DNA from 2 places in the Massilia sp. WG5 genome. Region 2 is predicted to be linked to the other one. Evidence: predicted binding sites of a transcription regulator. Region 2 holds the regulator's gene; the other holds the start of a gene.
What was found. Region 2 encodes NrdR, which represses ribonucleotide reductase genes. Its sites were predicted from a motif close to CACNANATNTNGTG; they were not measured.
Positions count from the first base shown of each region.

Region 1: the regulator NrdR is predicted to act here: its motif matches at 4,467-4,480, upstream of AM586_RS11800 (ribonucleoside-diphosphate reductase subunit alpha).

Region 1 covers NZ_CP012640.2:2,662,438-2,672,394, reverse strand. The annotation lists gene AM586_RS11820 (inner membrane protein YpjD) at 1-762, shown strand, start outside; gene AM586_RS11815 (PP0621 family protein) at 759-1,046, shown strand; gene AM586_RS11810 (PAS domain-containing sensor histidine kinase) at 1,052-2,710, shown strand; gene AM586_RS11805 (sigma-54 dependent transcriptional regulator) at 2,747-4,228, shown strand; gene AM586_RS11800 (ribonucleoside-diphosphate reductase subunit alpha) at 4,642-7,551, shown strand; gene AM586_RS11795 (ribonucleotide-diphosphate reductase subunit beta) at 7,679-8,782, shown strand; gene AM586_RS11790 (polyphenol oxidase family protein) at 8,848-9,531, shown strand; gene AM586_RS11785 (glycosyltransferase family 4 protein) at 9,602-9,957, shown strand, end outside.
Region 2 covers NZ_CP012640.2:5,302,831-5,312,787, reverse strand. The annotation lists gene AM586_RS23695 (S9 family peptidase) at 1-1,581, opposite strand, end outside; gene AM586_RS23690 (riboflavin synthase) at 1,750-2,379, opposite strand; gene ribD (bifunctional diaminohydroxyphosphoribosylaminopyrimidine deaminase/5-amino-6-(5-phosphoribosylamino)uracil reductase RibD) at 2,382-3,461, opposite strand; gene AM586_RS23680 (GspH/FimT family pseudopilin) at 3,511-4,110, opposite strand; gene AM586_RS23675 (type IV pilin protein) at 4,107-4,535, opposite strand; gene AM586_RS23670 (PilX N-terminal domain-containing pilus assembly protein) at 4,566-5,273, opposite strand; gene AM586_RS23665 (PilW family protein) at 5,270-6,223, opposite strand; gene pilV (type IV pilus modification protein PilV) at 6,220-6,768, opposite strand; gene nrdR (transcriptional regulator NrdR) at 6,859-7,329, opposite strand; gene glyA (serine hydroxymethyltransferase) at 7,357-8,604, opposite strand; ZMP/ZTP riboswitch at 8,701-8,800, opposite strand; gene AM586_RS23645 (SDR family oxidoreductase) at 8,953-9,705, shown strand.

The DNA.
Region 1 (9,957 bases), 2.6 Mb from region 2:
GTGTGTGTCCTGCTGCCGGCGCAGCGGGGCGGCGTCGTTTCCGGCGTGACCCTGCTGGCCTGGGTCCTGCATGGCGCGGCGCTCTGGCCCGACATGCTGTCCAACGGCACGCTGCGGGTCGGCTTCGCCTTCATGCTGTCATCCGCGCTGTGGATCTCGGTGGCGGCCTGGTGGATCGAAAACCGGAATATCGCGCTCGACGGGATGCGCCGCATGATCATGCCATGCGCGGCAGTGTCGGCGCTGCTGCCGCCGCTGTTCCCCGGCAGCCTGATGCCGGTGGGGGAGCAGACCCCGGCCTTCGGCTGGCATGTCGCGGTTGCCATCATGGCCTACAGCACGCTGACCATCGCCGCCTTTCATGCGGTGCTGATGGCGCTGCAGGAGACCCGCCTGCATACGCGCAGCGCGAAGAAGGGCTGGCTCGGCGCCGCCATCGACCAGCTGCCGGCTTTGCTGACCATGGAAAAGCTGCTGTTCCGGATGATCGGCATCGGCTTCGTACTGCTCAGCCTGACCGTCCTGTCGGGCATCGTGTTCTCGGAACAGCTGTTCGGGCGCGCGCTGCGCTGGGACCACAAGAATTTCTTCGCGCTGCTGTCGTGGCTGCTGTTCGCCGCGCTGCTGGCCGGACGCCGCTGGCGCGGCTGGCGCGGCAAGACCGCGCTGCGCTTCACGCTGGCGGGATTCGCTACCTTGGCGCTGGCATATGTCGGCAGCCGTTTTGTCTTTGAAGTCGTTTTGCACCGGGGGTTCACATGACGCGACTGCTCTTCTGGATTGCGCTCATCATCCTGGTGGTGATGGCGGTACGCAGCAAACTACGGGCGGCGGTCAGCGCGCGCAGCTACCAGCCGCAGGGCGGGGAAGGGATGCCCGGCGCCGGCCCCGCACGCGCCTCGGCCCGCATCGAGGAATCCGAGCGCATGACCAGCTGCGCCCACTGCGGCATCTATTTCCCGGCTTCCGAAGCGGTGCACGAGGGCGGACGCGACTACTGCAGCCAGGCGCACGCGCACCAGTCAGCCGCTTCGCGCCCGAATTGAGGCGCATGTCGCCCTGGCAGACCTTGTCCGCCGCGTCGCGGGAGACCTTCTGGCGCTCGCTGCAGACGCTCAACGTGACGCGCATCGTGATCGCGCTGGTGCTGCTGGTCTACCTCGCGGTCGACACGCGCCACAGCCACATCGGCAACCAGCTGAGCGGCACGGCCTACGCCGAGACCTGCATCGCCTATGTGCTGGCGTCCCTGCTGTTCGCCACCGTCACCCAGGGCTGGAAGCACCGCTTCATGTGGCAGCTCTCCTGCCAGATCCTGGTCGACATCGCCGTCATCTCGCTGCTCTACCTGGCCGCCGGCGGCGCGCGCAGCGGGCTTGGACTGCTCTACCTGTTCCCGCTGGCCGGGGCGGCGATCCTCGCGCCGCTGCTCCTGGCGCTGTTCTCGGCCTCGCTCGCGACCCTGTTCCTGCTGGCCGAGAGCACCTGGCAGATCTTCATGCGCGACCAGGACCCGCCGCTGTTCCAGGCCGGGCTGATGGGCGCGGCCTTCTTCGCCGTGGTGCTGCTGGTGAGCCGGCTGGCAGCGCGGCTGATCGGCCAGGAAGAGCTGGCGGCCAGGCGCGGCGCCGACCTCAAGATCCAGCAGGCGGTGTACCGCATCGTGGTCGACGACGCCGGCGACGGCATCCTGGTGGCGGGGCACGACGGCGTCGTCTTTGCCGGCAACCCGGCGGCGCGCCGCATGCTGGGGCTGGAAGACGACAGCATCGAGTCCGGCGCCGGCTTCCGCCTGGCCGATGTCCCCGCGCTGGAACCGGTGGCGCAGGGTTTCGCGGACTGGCTGGGCGGGGTCCGGGCCGAGGCCTACGTCACCGTCAAGCGCTGGCAGGAGCAGGCGGGACCGGTGCGTGGCCGCCTCGACCAGCCGCTGCACCTGAAGCTGCGCTTCGCACGGGTCGACACCCCGGACGGCGAGGCCGAGCGCAGCGTGATCTTCATGCAGGACGTGAGCGCCATCGAGAACCAGGCGCAGCAACTGAAGCTGGCCTCGATGGGCCGGCTGACCGCCAGCATCGCGCACGAGGTGAGGAATCCGCTGTCGGCGATCGGCCACGCGACCTCGCTGCTGGCCGAGGACCTGACCGGCCCGGCCGAGACGCGCCTGCTGCGCATCGTCGGCGACAACGTGGCGCGCGTGAACCGCATGGTCGAGGACATCCTGAAACTGTCGCGCAAGGTGCAGCCGGGCGGCGAGCCGGTGCCGCTCGGCGCCTTCCTCGCCGAGCTGAAGGCCGAATTCACGGAAACCCATGGCCTGCCCGATAATATGGTGTACATCGGCGACAGCGGCCACCGCACGGTGCGCTTCGACGGCCTGCACCTGCGCGAAGTGCTGGTCAACCTGCTCGGCAATGCCATACGCTATGCGAGCCGCAAGCCGGCCAGCATCCGCATCTTCCCGGTGCTGGACGCCACCGGCCGCGTCGAGCTGCACGTGCAGGACGACGGCCCCGGCATCACGCCCGAGGTGCGGGCCCACCTGTTCGAGCCCTTCTATACCACCTCGAGCAAGGGCACCGGCCTGGGGCTCTACCTGGCGCGCGAGCTGTGCCTGAACAACGGCGCCATGCTCGACTACGAATACCGGGTCGACGGCCCCGGCGGCTTCGACGCGCCGGGGCGCTTCGTGATCACCTTCGCGGCCTGAACACACTATATATAAGAGTAAGGAAAACACAGCGCTATGGGCTCACCCCGCATCCTGGTAGTCGACGACGAAGCTGACCTGCGCGAGCTGCTCGAGATCACCCTGGTCAAGATGGGCCTGGACGTCGACAGCGCCTCCACCGTGCGCGAAGCGCGCGCGCTGCTCGGCCAGCACGGCTATGCGCTGGTGCTGACCGACATGCGCCTGCCCGACGGCACCGGCCTGGAACTGGTGCGCGAGGTCGCCGGCCAGGGGCGCGGCACGCCGATCGCCGTCATCACCGCCTATGGCAGCGCCGAGAATGCGGTGATCGCGCTGAAGGCGGGCGCCTTCGACTACGTCTCCAAGCCGGTGGTGCTGGACGACCTGCGTACGATGGTGCGCTCGGCGCTGCGCCTGTCCGAGACGCCGGCGGCCCAGGCGGCCCAAGGGGCGGGCGAGGGCGGCGACTCACGCCTGCTCGGCCGTTCGCAGGCGATGCAGGCGCTGCGCGCCCAGATCGGGCGCCTGGCGCGCTCGCAGGCGCCGATCGCCATCAACGGCGAATCCGGCAGCGGCAAGGAACTGGCGGCGCGCGAGATCCATGCGCAGAGCGCGCGCGCCGGCAAGCCTTTCGTCGCGGTCAACTGCGGCGCGATTCCCGAAGCGCTGATGGAGGCCGAGTTCTTCGGCTACCGGAAAGGCGCCTTCACCGGCGCGACCGACGAGCGCGACGGCTTCTTCCAGGCGGCCAACGGCGGCACCCTGATGCTGGACGAGGTGGCCGACCTGCCGCTGGCGATGCAGGTGAAACTGCTGCGCGCGATCCAGGAGCGGCGCGTGCGCAAGATCGGCGCCACCGCCGAGGAGGCGGTGGACGTGCGCATCATCAGCGCCACGCACAAGGACCTGGCGAAGCTGGTCGAGACCGGCCAGTTCCGCCAGGACCTGTTCTACCGCCTGAACGTGATCGAGCTGACCCTGCCGCCGCTGCGCGAGCGCCTCGACGACCTGCCGCTGCTGACCGAGGCCATCCTGACGCGCCTGGCGGGCCCGGGCAATGCGCGCCTTGGCGCCGGGGTGCAGGAGGCGCTGCGCGGCTATGCCTTTCCCGGCAACGTGCGCGAACTGGAAAACGTGCTGGAACGCGCGCTCGCCTTTGCCAACGATGGCGTGATCGAGGCCGGCGATCTGCTGCTGAAGGGCGCGCGCCTGGCCGACGCCGGCGCCGCGCCGCGCGAACCGGCACCGGCCGGGCTGGCGATGCCGGCGTCCGCGCCTGTCGCGCCGGCTGCCGCCTCCGTCGCGCCACCGTCCGCCGTGCCGGCCGAGGCGGCGCCGGGCATGCCCGCGCTGGGCGCCGGCGAGCTGCCCAGCAACCTGCCGGACTACCTGAGCCAGGTCGAGCGCGACATCATCCAGCGCGCCCTGCAGCAGACCCAGTTCAACCGCACCCAGGCCGCCAGCCTGCTCGGCATCAGCGTGCGCCAGTTGCGCTACCAGATGCAGAAGCTGGACATCCATGCGCCGGAGCCTTGATATGGCTCAGTAGCTGTTGCCTTTTCGCCATCGCAGCATGGAGTTTTGCTGAGCGCTTGAGCAGCAGGCCGCACCATGGTTGCGCCCTTAAAACGCTATGTTAGTGCTTACTTTCATTCCGAGCCCCATAATGATTCGCCTTGGAAAAAGTCAAGCTTGGCGCTACAAAAAAATCCGTTGGGCAGACTCTTTGATATTGCCGAATATCGACTATACTTAGGTTCATACGGCGCTCAAACACTAGATCTAGTGGTCAGTGACAGAGTCAGCCAAACAGAGGAGGGCCGGTTGCAGGCTTTTTCAGGACAGGCTTCTCCTCTTTATTATTCTTCAAAAAGTTAATAGGCTGCCAACTTTGTACAGTTGGCATTCATCGTTTTTAGTCGGTGGCGCAAGCCATCCTGGGAGGCTCAATGCAAACATCTTCGGACATCTCCATCAATCCGCAACCAGGAACGGCGGCCGCCGGCACCAGCGCGGCCGATCTGGTCGCCAACCATGATTACCGCATCATCCGCCGCAACGGCGCCGTGGTGCCGTTCGCTCCCTCCAAGATCGCCGTTGCGATGACCAAGGCTTTCCTCGCCGTGAACGGCGAGCAGGGCCGCGAGTCGGCGCGCATCCGCGACCTGGTCGAGCAGCTGACGAACAACGTGGTCGCGGCCCTGGTGCGCCGCCAGCCGAACGGCGGCACCTTCCACATCGAGGATGTGCAGGACCAGGTGGAGTTGTCCCTGATGCGCTCGGGCGAGCATGACGTCGCGCGCGAATACGTGCTGTACCGCGCCAAGCGCATGGACGAGCGCCGCGCCGCCAAGGAAGCGTCGGGCGCCACGGCAGTCGCCGCGCCGCAGTTCACCGTGGTCGACGGCGGCGTGCGCCGCCCGCTGGACATGAACGAAGTGTCGGCCCTGATCGGCGCCGCCTGCGTGGGCCTGGAAAAGCACGTCGACGCCGACGCCATCCTGGCCGAAACCGTGAAGAACCTGTACGACGGCGTGCCGGTCGAGGAGCTGCACAAGTCGGCCATCCTGGCCGCCCGCGCGCTGATGGAAAAGGATCCGGCCTACAGCCAGGTCACCGCACGCATCCTGCTGCACACCATCCGCAAGGAAGTCTTCGGCAAGGAAGTCGCGCAAGCCGGCGCCGCCGCCGAGTACGTCACCTACTTCCCGCAGTACATCGCCAAGGGCATCGACGCCGAGCTGCTGGATGAAGAGCTGGGCAAGTTCGACCTGCAGAAGCTGGCCAAGGCCATCGTCGCCGACCGCGACCTGCAGTTCGGCTACATCGGCCTGCAGACCCTGTACGACCGCTACTTCCTGCACATCCGCGAAACCCGCATCGAGATGCCGCAGGCCTTCTACATGCGCGTCGCGATGGGCCTGTCCCTGCGCGAAGAAAACCGTGAAGCGCGCGCGATCGAGTTCTATAACCTGCTGTCGAGCTTCGACTTCATGAGCTCGACCCCGACCCTGTTCAACTCGGGCACCCGCCGCTCGCAGCTGTCCTCGTGCTACCTGACCACCGTCGGCGACGACCTGGAAGCCATCTACGACGCGATCAAGGAAAACGCGCTGCTGTCGAAGTTCGCCGGCGGCCTGGGCAACGACTGGACCCCGGTCCGCGCGATGGGTTCGCGCATCAAGGGCACCAACGGCAAGTCGCAGGGCGTGGTTCCGTTCCTGAAAGTGGCGAACGACACCGCCGTGGCGGTCAACCAGGGCGGCAAGCGCAAGGGCGCGGTCTGCGGCTACCTGGAAACCTGGCACCTGGACATCGAGGAATTCCTCGACCTGCGCAAGAACACCGGCGACGACCGCCGCCGCACCCACGACATGAACACCGCGAACTGGATTCCGGACCTGTTCATGAAGCGCGTGATGGAGAAGGGCTCCTGGAGCCTGTTCTCGCCGTCCGAAGTGCCGGACCTGCACGACAAGGTCGGCCGTGCCTTCGAGGAAGCCTACCTGGGCTATGAAGAGCGCGCCGCGCGCGGCGAAATGTCCGTGTACAAGAAAGTCGAAGCGCTCGACCTGTGGCGCAAGATGCTGTCGATGCTGTTCGAGACCGGCCACCCGTGGATCACCTTCAAGGATCCGTGCAACATCCGTTCGCCGCAGCAGCACGTGGGCGTGGTGCACTCGTCGAACCTGTGCACCGAGATCACGCTGAACACCAACGCCGACGAGATCGCCGTCTGCAACCTGGGTTCGGTCAACCTGCCGGCCCACATGAAGGGCGACGGCCTGGACGCGGTCAAGCTGCAGAAGACCATCCGCACCGCGATGCGCATGCTGGACAACGTCATCGACATCAACTACTACGCCGTCGACAAGGCGAAGAACTCGAACCTGCGCCACCGTCCGGTCGGCCTGGGCATCATGGGCTTCCAGGACTGCCTGCACATGATGCGCGTGCCGTTCGCCTCGGAAAAGTCGGTGGAGTTCGCCGACCGCTCGATGGAAGCCGTCTGCTACTACGCCTACCTGGCCTCGACCGAGCTGGCTGAAGAGCGCGGCCGCTACCAGTCCTACGAAGGTTCGCTGTGGGACCGCGGCATCCTGCCGCAGGATTCGATCAAGCTGCTGGCGGAGGAGCGCGGCGGCTACCTGGAGCAGGATACGTCCGAGACCATGGACTGGTCCCTCATTCGCAACCGCATCAAGCAGTTCGGCATGCGTAACTCGAACTGCGTGGCGATCGCCCCGACCGCGACCATCTCGAACATCATCGGCGTGTCGGCCTGCATCGAGCCGACCTTCCAGAACCTGTACGTGAAGTCGAACCTGTCGGGCGAATTTACCGAGATCAACGGCTACCTGGTGCGCGACCTGAAGGCGCGCGGCCTGTGGGACGAGGTCATGATCAACGACCTGAAATACTTCGACGGCTCGCTGTCGCGTATCGACCGCGTGCCGCAGGACCTGCGCGACATCTACGCGACCGCCTTCGAAGTCGAGCCGAAGTGGCTGGTCGAAGCGGCTTCCCGCCGCCAGAAGTGGATCGACCAGGCCCAGTCGCTGAACATCTACATGGCCGGCGCCTCGGGCAAGAAGCTGGACGAGACCTACAAGCTGGCCTGGCTGCGCGGCCTGAAGACCACCTACTACCTGCGCACCGTGGCGGCGACCCACATGGAGAAGTCGACCACCCGCACCGGCGCCCTGAACGCGGTGGCGGTCGATGGCGGCCTGTCGGCAGCGTCGGCGGCTCCGGCCCCGGCGGCAGCACCGGCGGCAGCGGCGGATGTGGTGGAAGGCGCAGCCTGCTACCTGCGTCCGGGCGACGCCGGCTTCGACGAGTGCGAAGCCTGCCAGTAATTTTTGATTCGTCGTCCCCGCGCAGGCGGGGACCCAAGTTGCACGCGTTGCGATAGCGCCAGCAGAACTTGGGCTCCCGCCTCCGCGGGGGCGACGTCGAGCTAACTATATAAAGAAGGAAAAGATCATGGCTCTGTCATGGGACGATGAACCGATCTCCAGCGCACCGGCCGCAGCAAGCGCACCGGAAGGCGCTACCGCCGCCGACGTCGCCAAGCGCGTGAACGCCGACGACAAGCGCATCATCAACGCGAAAACCGACGTCAACCAGCTGGTGCCGTTCAAGTACAAGTGGGCCTGGGACAAGTACCTGGCCGGCTGCGCCAACCACTGGATGCCGCAGGAAGTGAACATGCAGCGCGACATCGAGCTGTGGAAGAACCCGAACGGCCTGACCGAAGACGAGCGCCGCATCGTCAAGCGCAACCTGGGCTTCTTCGTGACCGCCGACTCGCTGGCCGCCAACAACATCGTGCTGGGCACTTACCGCCACATCACGGCGCCGGAATGCCGCCAGTACCTGCTACGCCAGGCTTTCGAAGAGGCGATCCACACCCACGCCTACCAGTACATCGTCGAGTCGCTGGGCCTGGACGAGAAGGAAATCTTCAACGCCTACAACGAAATCCCGTCGATCCGCGACAAGGACCAGTTCCTGATCCCGTTCATCGAGGTCATCAACGATCCGCAGTTCCAGACCGGCACCCTGGAAAACGACCAGAAGCTGCTGAAGTCGATCATCGTGTTCGCCTGCCTGATGGAAGGCCTGTTCTTCTACGTCGGCTTCACCCAGATCCTGGCGCTGGGCCGCCAGAACAAGATGACCGGCGCCGCCGAGCAGTACCAGTACATCCTGCGCGACGAGTCGATGCACTGCAACTTCGGCATCGACCTGATCAACACGATCAAGATGGAAAACCCGCAGCTGTGGACCGCCGAGTTCAAGGAAGAGATCAAGCAGCTGTTCCTGAAGGCCGTCGAGCTCGAGTACCGCTACGCCGAAGACACCATGCCGCGCGGCGTGCTGGGCCTGAACGCCCCGATGTTCAAGGGCTACCTGCGCTTCATCGCCAACCGCCGCGCCGTCCAGATCGGCCTGGAAGCGCTGTTCCCGAACGAGGAAAACCCGTTCCCGTGGATGAGCGAGATGATCGACCTGAAGAAGGAGCGCAACTTCTTCGAGACCCGCGTGACCGAGTACCAGACCGGCGGCGCGCTGAGCTGGGACTGAGTTTTACCCATCGCATTAGAATGGAAGGCCCGCTCGCCGGGCCTTTTTCATTTTTGAGTCCAATCATGCTCCGCAGCCCGCTTCTCGATCAGGTCGACGGCCTTGTGCACGGCTTCGGCCGCCGCCACGACGACATGGCCCGGCTCCTGCCCGCCTACTGGCCGCAGCGCCCGATCCAGCACGAACGCCACGGCACCCGCATCGCCATCGCGCGCGAGCCGGACCAGGACTGCGGCGAAGCCGACGGCATGCTGACCGCCAGGCCCGGTCTGCTGCTCGCGATCGCCACCGCCGACTGCGTGCCGATCCTGCTTGCACGCCAGGACGGGCGCGAGGTCGCGGCCCTGCACGCCGGCTGGCGCGGCGCCCATGCCGGCATCGTCGAGCGCTTTGCCAGCCTGCTGCGCGAGCGCGGCGGCGATCCCGGCGAGTGGGTCGCGGCGATCGGACCGGCGGCCCATCCCTGCTGTTATGAAGTGTCGGCGGAGCTGATCGACGCATTCCGCGAGCGCACCGGGCTGCCGCGGGAGACCATCGCGCCGCGGCCGCGCCGGCTCGACCTGCCGGCGATCGTGCGCTGGCAGCTCGCGCAGGCGGGCTTTGCGCGCGTGTCGGCGCAGGCGGAATGCACCATGTGCGAGGGCAGCGGCGATGGCCGCTGGCGCTATCACAGCTACCGCCGCGACCGCGAAACGCGCACCCCGATCGTCGATGTGCAGTGGTCGGTGATCGCGATCGCAGCGCCCTGATCGCGATTCGCGCAAGGGAGTCGATCATCCATTGCGCCACAGGCTTGCTACTAAAGCTATCATGCCTGCCATGCTACGCGTCCTCTTCATCCATCAGAACCTGCCCGGCCAGTTCCGGCGCCTGATCCGCTATCTGCAGACGAGGCCCGACGTCGAACTCGTCGCCATCGGCGAAGAGGCCGCGGTCGCGCGCGAGAAACCAGGACCGAAGCTGCGCGCGATCGGCTACCCGAAGCCGGAAGGGCCGGGCGAGACGACCCACCACTACCTGAAGTATTTCGAGGGCTGCGTCCGGCGCGGCCAGGCCGTGACCCGCGTTTGCGTCGAGCTGAAGAAGGAGGGCTGGACCCCGGACGTGGTGGTCTGCCATCCGGGCTGGGGCGAAGGGCTGTTCGTCAAGGATGTGTTCCCGCGCGCGCGCCTGGT
Region 2 (9,957 bases):
GCCCCACATCGTCATGTAGCCGCCGTAGGAGTGGCCCATCAGGCCCAGGCGCTCGCCGTCGACCGGCGCCTGCTTGATGGCGGCGTCGACGCCGGCCAGGATGTCGCGCCAGTCGCCGCCGCCGAAGTCCTTCTTGTTGGCGCTCGAAAAGGCCGTACCCTGGCCGTAGCTGCCGCGCGGATTCGGCATGAACACGAAATAGCCCTGCTTGACCAGGTCGCGCACCAGCGAATTGCCGCCTTCGCCCCCGGACACGTAGCGCGGGGTGGCCGCCGCCGCCGGGCCGCCATGGACCTGCACGATCATCGGATATTTTTTGCCGGCGTCGACCTGGCGCGGGCCGACCAGCCAGCCCTGCACCTTGTAGCCGTCATTGGTCCAGCTCACGCTCTGGGCCGAGACCACCGGCGCGAAGGATTCGTTGTCGCGGGTAATCGCATGCAGCTCCGGCAGGCGGCCGGCGACGATGCGCGGCGCGTGCTCGTAATCCTCGTGCACCGAGGCCGCCACCTTGCCGTCGGCGCTGAACACGAAGCGGCCGTCGCGCGCGGCGGATGCCGTGACCGGCCCCTTCCACAGCACGCGGCTGCTGCGGGCCTGCGGGTCGACCGCCACCACTTCGGCATCGGCGCCGGCCAGGCTTGATGCCATGATCTGCTTGCCGCGCCAGGCGATGCCGTTGAAGGTGCCGGCAAAATTCGGGGTCACGTCGACGGGCGTGCCGCCGTCGATCGACACTGTGTAGACGTCGCCGCCGACCGAGCCGAAGTCGCTCATCAGGCCACCGATGAAGGCGATCGTCCTGCCGTCCGGCGAGACGTGCGGCATGTTCATCTGCATCTTCGGCGCCGCCAGCACGCGCAGCTTGCCGGTCGCGAGCTCGACGTGGCCGAGGGTGGCGATCCACCAGTTGTTGTCGCCATTGCCCTTGGCGCTGGTGACGACGAAGCCCTTGCCGTCCGGGGTCCAGTCGTATTCGTAGACGAAGGTGTCGGCGGGCGATACCAGTTTGTAGTCGCCGCCCGCGCTTGAAACCACGGCGATGCGCTGCTCGTCTTCCTGCTCGGCCACGCCGATCTCGCCGATCTGGCGTGCGCCCGCTTCCACCGCGCCGGTCAGCTTCCTGGCGCCGACGGTGGCGAGGAAGGCCAACTGGCGGCCGTCCGGCGACCAGCGCACGGTGCTCGCCACGCCCTTGACGGTGGTTACCGGCTGCAGCTTGCCGGCGCGCAAGACGCTGACGGTGGCGGTGCCGGCCTTGGCGTCGGTGCGGATGAGGGCCATCGCACTGCCGTCCGGCGACCAGACCGGCGCCTCGATGCGGCAACCGCTGCAGTCGGACTGCTCGAAGGTCGACAACACCTTGCCGGTCGCGGTCTCGCGCACCACCACGCGCGGCGCCTGCTTCGATTCGCCCTCCACCGCCTCGAGCGCGGCGAGGCGTTCGCCGTTGCCGGAAATCGCCAGCGAGCGGTAGCTGCGCATGCCTTCCGCCGAGCTCAGTCCGGCGGCGCCCAGCAGCGCCACGAGGGCGGCGCCACGGAGGACGGTCTTCAATTCGATGGTTTCCACCTGCTTCATCCTGGTCCCTTTATCTATTTTATTCTGCGGTAAATACGGGCGAGCGAATGCCCAACCTACTGATCGTTTTACCAGCGGGAAGTCTACGACAAATGGCTGAGACAGGGAGGAAATTTGTTCGGCCGCGCCCGCGTTGCGCAGGCGCCGGCCGATGTCGGAAGACGCCGATCAGGCCTTGGCGGCGGTCAGCATGCGCTCGACGTAGCGCGCGATCAGGTCGATCTCGAGGTTGACCCTGGCGCCGGCATGCAGGTGCTTGAGGGTGGTGACGGCGATCGTGTGCGGGATCAGGTTGATCGAGAAGCGGCAGACTTTCGCGCCATTCGCCTCGAGGTCCTCGACGCTGTTGACGGTGAGCGAGACGCCGTTCACCACGATCGAGCCTTTGTAGGCCAGGTATTTGCCCAGCTCCACGGGCGCGTCGATGACCAGCTTGTAGGATTCGCCGACCGGCTCGAAGCTGTGCACGGCGCCGAGGCCGTCGACGTGGCCCGAGACCAGGTGGCCGCCGAGGCGCTCGGCCAGGGTCAGCGCCTTTTCCAGGTTGACTTCGCCCGGCTGGTCGAGACCCGCGGTGCGGTTCAGGCTCTCGCGCGAGACGTCCACCGCGAAGTCGCTGGCGCTCTTCTCGACCACGGTCATGCAGGCGCCGTTGATGGCGATCGAGTCGCCCAGCGCGACGTCGGCCATCGGCAGGCCGCCGGCATCGATCTGCAGGCGCACGCCCGCGAACGAGCCGCCTTCGAGCGGCGTGACCGACTTGATGCTGCCCACGGCAGCGACGATTCCAGTAAACATCCCTATTCCTTTTCTTGATGATGGAAGCGCGCCAGGATGCGCAAGTCGGGGCCGACCTGCTGCACGCCATGGAAGCGCAATGCAAACTTGTCCTGCAGCCTGTCCAGCGGCGGCAGCGCGAACATGCCCTGCCCCGGCCCGATCAGGCTGGGCGCCAGGTAGACCAGCAGCTCGTCGACGCAGGCTTCGCGCACCAGCGAGGCATTCAGCTTGCTGCCCGCCTCGACGTGCAGCTCGTTGATCTCGCGTTTGCCCAGTTCCAGCATCAGGGCCGGCAGGTCGACCTTGCCGGCGTCGTTCGGCAGCAGGATGACTTCGTGGCCGGCTGCGCGCAGCTGCGCCGCCTTGCCTTCGTCGGCCCGGGCCGCGACGATCCAGCACGGCTCGCCCTGCAGGATGCGGGCGCCGGGGTCGATCTCGAGCCGGCTGTCGACGATCACGCGGCGCGGCTGCAGCGGGGTGTCGATGCCGCGAACGCTCAGCTGCGGATCGTCGGCCTTGACGGTGCCGATGCCGGTCAGGATCGCGCTCGCGCGGGCGCGCCACGCATGGCCGTCGGCGCGCGCCTCCGGACCGGTAATCCACTGGCTCTCGCCGGATTCCAGCGCGGTGACGCCGTCCAGGCTGGCGGCCGTCTTGAGGCGCACCCAAGGCTTGCCGAAGCGCATGCGATTGAAGAAGCCGATATTCAGTTCGTAGGCCTGGTCGGCCATCAAGCCGGCGCTGACCGCGATGCCGGCCGCTTCCAGCTGCGCCAGGCCACGCCCGGCCACCAGCGGGTTCGGGTCCGTCATCGACGCCACCACGCGGCCCAGGCCAGCCTGGATCAGGGCGTTCGAGCACGGCGGCGTGCGGCCATGGTGGCTGCAGGGTTCCAGCGTGACGTAGGCGGTGGCGCCGTGGACATCGTTGCCGCGCGCCTGGGCATCGCGCAGGGCCTGGATTTCGGCATGCGCCTGCCCGGCCGGCTGGGTGTGGCCGGCGCCGATCACTTCGCCGTCGCGCACGATCACGCAGCCGATGCGCGGGTTCGGCGCCGTGATGTACATGCCCTTGGCTGCCCACTCCAGGGCCAGCGCCATGCCTTCGGTATCGCTCAGTATCAGCACAATCGATTATCGCTTCGTTCGTTCATGGCGGCGCATTCGCTGGCGGCACAGCAGGACCGTCGCAGCTCGCGTCGCGCGCCGGGTCGCAGCTGCGTGCGCGGCCAAGCATATTGATTTTAATACGGCGGATGCCGCCGCCGTGGAACAGCGACAGCGTGCCGTAGCGCGCCGCCGCGGGATTGCTGTCGCGGCAGCTGCGCCCGGCGCCATTGTAGGCGATATAGTAAGGCGGCGCCTGGCCGGTGAAGGAAAAGCCGACCGTCATGCCCTGCGCCAGCGGGCCGTGCTCGGCCAGGATGGTGTCGCCCGGGCCCGGCCGGCGGTCGCCGTCGCGGTCGAGGAACACGGTCCAGCCGCGGCGCCAGTCGGCCCCGCCCTCGCCCTTCGGCAGCAGCGTGACGACGTCGCCGCGCGCCAGCGCCTGCGCGCGCGCCAGGCCGACGGCGGCGAACAGGTCGCCGGTGGCGGTCTTCAGCTGCTGGGTGCGGACCAGCCCGGCCAATCCGTGGCCGCCCGCCGCCAGCAGCACGCCAAGCACCGCCAGCACGATCAGCAGCTCGACCAGCGAAAAACCGGCGCGCCGCGGCCGCAGGGGCGGAATCCGGCAAGGCGGGACGCTCATGGCCAGCAGCGGCCGGATCCCTCGGCCGCGTGCACCCCATAGCTGTCGAGGCTCAGGGCGCCGCAGTCCGGATCGCGGAAGCGGCTGTCCACCTTGACCGTGCCGGGACGGGCGCGCACCACGACGCAGTCGGCGATGTCCTGCCCGGTGCAGGCATGGGCGTCGAGCTCGTAGGCGCTGGCGCCCGCGGTGGCCGCCGACCACCAGCGAAAGCCCTGGGCATCCTCGGACGAGAACTCGGCATAGCTGTTGTGCTGCAGGCGGTAGCGCTCCTGCTGGTGAATCGCTTCGATCAGGGCGATCTGCGCCTCGGTGCGCCTGGTGCGCACCACATGTCCGGCATAGCTCGGGTAGGCCGTCGCCGCCAGGATCGCCAGGATGACCATCACCACCAGCATTTCGATCAGGGTAAAGCCGCGTTGCATTCGCATCTCCTCGTCGTTTCAGGATGTCCTTCACTTCACGGCCTCGGCATGCAGCCGCGACCAGTTGGCGATCTCGCGCCAGCCGATCCGTCCGGCCGGCAGCTGGGCCGGCGAGGGGGCGGCTTGCGCTCCCGGCGCCGGCGGATCGGGCGCCGGCGGATCGGGCGGCGCCGGCTTCGGCTTGCGGTACACGGACTGCAGCACGACCCGACTCGTTTCGATGCTGCCGAAGCCGATCGCGGTGACCCGGTAGAAGCTGCCGAGCGACTCCCCTGCGCCCGGCGGTGCGATCTTTTCGATCAGGTAGGCGGGCGGATGCGCCGGCAGCAGGCCCTTGCCGACGCCGAAAGCGGCGCCGGTAAAGTATCCGTAAGGCACCAGGGCCGGATGGCCGACCTCCGCCAGGTCGAGCGCCTGCCAGGCCGGCGGCGAGGTCGCGCTGCACAGGCCGCGCGCGGTGCCGCCGCGCCCGCAAGCGTCGACAAAGCCCCCGGCCCCTGCAGCCGTGAACCGGGCAGCGCGGGCAGGATCGACCCCCACCGCGCTGGCGGCGATATCGCGCTCGGCATCACGCAGGCCCGCCTCGGCCGCCTCGAGGGCAAGGCTGCGCTCGCGCTCCGCGCCTGCCGAGGCGATCGAGGCGAACACCGCATTGCAGATCGAGACGCCGAGCAGCATCGTCACCAGCATGATCACCAGCGCGCAGACCAGGGCCGCGCCGCGCTGGCGCGCCCTCACGGGGCCTCCGCCGGCAGCGCCACCGTGGCCGAGAACAGCCGCCGCTCGCGCCGCCGCAGGCTGTCCGGCAAGGCGTCTTCGCGCAGCACCGTGCCCTGGTCGGCGGCGGCGGCGCCGGCCGCGTGCAGCGCGCCGAACAGCTGGAATTCCTGGCTTGCGCTGTCGCGCCGGGTCGGCCGCGCGCCGTGCAGCAGCAGGCCGACGCGCACGCTGACCACGCGCTTCCACCACGTACGGCGATTGAACTCCGCGGGCGCCAGGCCGGCGCCGAGGGCCGCATCCAGCGCCCGGATCGCGTCGGCGTTCACGTAGCGGTTGGCGGCGCCGTCGCGCGGGGTGTCGGTATCGATGCCGTACAGCACCTGGAAGCTGTCGACGCCAGCCACCACCGCGTCCGCGCTCCAGTTGGCGGCGCCGCGGTACTTGCAGCGCAGTTCGGCCTCGCCGGCAGCATTCTTCGCCACATAAAAAATGCTCCAGCCCTCCTCGCCGGCCGCGACGGAAAAGCCGGCGCAGTCGGTCACGCTGCCGTCGCCCGATCCGGCGCCGGCGCCGGGAAAGCGCACCGCCAGCACGTCGCTGCCGTTGGCGACGGCCGCCAGCGGCACGGCGATGCCGGCCGTCGCGCCGCCGAGCGAATGCGCGTCGAGCCCCGCCAGCCGGGCCGGCAGCACGCCAGGCGGCGCCGACAGGTCGAGCTGCATGGGGTCGGCGTGGGCGGCCTGGCGCACCGCGCGGCCGACGATGTCCAGGGCCTCGCGGCCGGCTTCCTCGAGGGCGGCGCTCTCGGCCTGGGCGGCGTAGGCGGCATTGGCCAGCCCCAGCAGCCGGACCGCGGCCAGCACGACCGCCAGGCCGATGGCGATCGCCACCATCATCTCGGGCAGGGTCAGGCCGGCCTGGCGCAGCCGTGGGTGCAGCCTTGGATGCAGATGCGGCGGACGGCTCATGGCGCCCCCGCCCCGAGCGTCAGGAACACGGCCGGCGCATCCGGATCGTCCGGCCTGGTGCGCCAGCCCAGCTTGATCGTGACCGGGGCGCCAGGGTCGTCGCTGCAGGTCCAGGCCAGCACGCCCGCCGCGTCCGTCTGCTGGGCGTCGCGGCAGACCCGCATGCGTCCGCGCGGAAAGCGGCTGGCCAGCAGGGCCGCGGTTTCGGCCAGGTCGAAGCCCGCCAGCTGGGCCGGCGCGCAGTCGGCGTCGCCGTAGCAGGGATCGGCCGCGGCGACGGGTGCGCCGGCCCCGGCATCGAACTGGAGATAGGGATTGGCGGCATCGGGCAGCGCCATCGCGGCCGGATTCGCGCGCATGCGCTGGGCCAGCGAAGCGGCCAGCCGCATGCCGTCGGACAGGTGCGCCGTCTCGCTCGCGACACGCACGGCCACCGCCTGCACGGCCGCGGCCCCGGCAACGCCGAGCGCGACAATGAACAGGGCCACCAGCACCTCCGGCAAGGTGAAGCCGGCAACGGCGGGATGGGCACGGCGGCCGCGCATACGGCACCTCCAGTCTCGGTTCAGGAGACCAGAAGTTATCAGGCGAGCTCAGGCCGGCCGTGGCGGCCGCTCAAGCTTGCAAACGGAACTTTAATTGGAGGGGGTTTTCGCGCCCGGCCCGACTTCGGCGATCGCTTCCTGGAACTCGGCCAGGTCTTCGAAGTTCTTGTAGACCGAGGCGAAGCGGATGTAGGCGATCTTGTCGAGACGCTTGAGTTCCTGCATCACGAGTTCGCCGACGTAGACGCTGTCGACCTCGCGGCGGCCGCTGGTGAGCAGCTTTTCCTCGATCGAGGAAATGGCGGCGTCGATGGCGCCGGCGGCCACGGGACGCTTGCGCAGGGCCAGCATCAGGCTGCCGCGCAGCTTGCTCGACTCGAATTCGGTGCGGCTGCCGTTCTTCTTGACGATGATCGGCATCGACAGTTCGACCCGTTCGTAGGTCGTGAAGCGCTTGTCGCACTGGGCGCAGCGGCGCCGGCGGCGGATAGCGTCCCCCTCCTCGGATACGCGGGTATCGAGGACCTGGGTGTCTTCATGCTGACAGAAGGGACATTTCATGGCTGCCGGGCTGCTGCGCGTGTCGCTTTATGCTGCGTAGACCGGGTACTTGTCGGTCAGCTTCTTGACTTCCGCCTTGACGCGCTCGATGGTCGCGGCGTCATGCGGGTTGTCCAGCACGTCGGCGATCAGGTGGCCGACCTTGGTCGCGTCCTCTTCCTTGAAGCCGCGGGTGGTGAAGGCCGGGCTGCCGAGGCGGATGCCGGAAGTCACGAAGGGCTTCTGCGGGTCGTTCGGGATGCCGTTCTTGTTGCAGGTCATGTGTGCCTGGCCCAGGATGGCTTCCGCTTCCTTGCCGGTCAGTCCTTTCGAACGCAGGTCGACCAGCATCACGTGCGACTCGGTACGGCCGGATACGATGCGCAGGCCGCGCGCGATCAGGGTCTCGGCCAGGGCCTTGGCGTTCTTCACCACCTGCTGCTGGTAGTCCTTGAATTCCGGCGACAGCGCTTCCTTGAAGGCGACCGCCTTGCCGGCGATCACGTGCATCAGCGGACCGCCCTGGATGCCCGGGAAGATCGCCGAGTTGATGGCCTTCTCGTGCTCGGCCTTCATCAGGATGATGCCGCCGCGCGGGCCGCGCAGCGACTTGTGGGTGGTCGAGGTGACGAAGTCGGCGTACGGCACCGGATTCGGGTACTCGCCCGCGGCGATCAGGCCGGCGTAGTGGGCCATGTCGACCATGAAGTAGGCGCCGATTTCCTTGGCGATGCGGGCGAAGCGCTCGAAGTCGATGCGCAGCGCGAAGGCGGAGGCGCCGGCGATGATCAGCTTCGGCTTGTGCTCGCGCGCCAGGCGTTCCATCTGCTCGTAGTCGATGTCTTCCTGCTCGGTCAGGCCATAGGAGATGACGTTGAACCATTTACCCGACATGTTCAGGGCCATGCCGTGGGTCAAGTGGCCGCCTTCGGCCAGCGACATGCCCATGATGGTGTCGCCCGGCTTCAGCATGGCGAAGAACACGCCCTGGTTGGCCTGCGAGCCCGAGTTCGGCTGCACGTTGGCGGCTTCGGCGCCGAACAGCTGCTTGACGCGGTCGATCGCCAGCTGCTCGGCGATATCGACGTATTCGCAGCCGCCGTAATAGCGCTTGCCCGGGTAGCCTTCGGCATACTTGTTGGTCAGCTGGGAGCCCTGCGCCTGCATCACGGCCGGCGACGTATAGTTCTCCGACGCGATCAGCTCGATGTGGTCTTGCTGGCGGGTGTTTTCCTTCTGGATCGCATCCCACAGTTCCGGGTCGACGTTGGCGAGCGTGTGATCTTTTGCAAACATGAAAAAACTCCAATCGATAAGAGTACCAGGCAACAGGCAGCGCTGAATAAGGCGGGAGCCGGGACATAGGCAGCCGCGATACGAACCGTACCAGTCGGAGGCTGCCCAGGCGAACGGCAAAACGACATCTCACGCTCCACGGTGGATCTCCACCTTCACCGCCGGCAGGCGGTTTTCGCCAGTTACGTGAGACGTAAATGGAACTCCCGATTGTAAGTGAAGTCACGCCTCGCTTGCAAGAAAGCCGATGACCGTCTTGCAAGGCGGCCGCCGGGGGGCAAGCCATCCCGGCATGATCATTTCGGCTACAATCTCGCAGTTCAATCATCCACCAACCCGGGATCCAACATGATCGTATTCATTACCGGCGCATCGGCCGGCTTCGGCGCCGCGATGGCGCGCACTTTCGTCAAGAACGGCCACCAGGTGGTGCTGGCCGCGCGCCGCAAGGAGCGCCTGGAATCCCTGGCGCGCGAGCTGGGCGAATCCGCGCTGCCGGTCGCGATGGACGTGACCGACAAGGCCTCGATCGAGGAAGCGCTGTCGATGCTGCCGCAATCCTGGCGCCAGATCGACGTCCTGATCAACAACGCCGGCCTGGCCCTGAATACCAAGCCGGCCCACGAAGTCCCGCTGGAAGACTGGGACACGATGATCGACACCAACGTCAAGGGCCTGGTCACCATGACCCACGCCCTGCTGCCCTCGATGGTCCAGCGCGGCAGCGGCCTGGTCATCAACCTCGGCTCGGTCGCCGGCCACTACCCCTACCCGGGCGGCAATGTGTACGGCGCCACCAAGGCTTTCGTCGAGCAGTTCACGCTGAACCTGCGCGCCGACCTGGTCGGCACCGGCGTGCGCGCCACCAACCTGGCGCCCGGCCTGTGCGGCGGCACCGAGTTCTCGAACGTGCGCTTCAAGGGCGACGACGCGGCCGCCGCCAAGGTCTACGAAGGTACGCAGCCGCTGACGGCCGAAGACATCGCCGCGACCGCCTACTGGATCGCCACCCTGCCGCCGCACGTCAACGTCAACCTGATCGAGATGATGCCGACCTGCCAGGGCTTCGCGCCCTTCACGATCAAGCGGGGCCAGAATTGACAATTCTCAAACCGGGGTCAGACTCCCGATTTGGGAAATTGCCCAAATCAGGAGTCTGACCCCGGTTTGCGTTGCATCACGAATGTATCCGTAGCGACGCGGGTTGTGAGAAAGTGTTACAGTTATTGGCTAAGTATGCATGCCTCAAGTCTACTAATGCCCATTTGTTAACGGCCCTGCCATTAGGCCGGAATGCGTTTCGACTGCATATGTTCGGCACCGTACATATGGAGGATGAAAATCGCGTAGAAT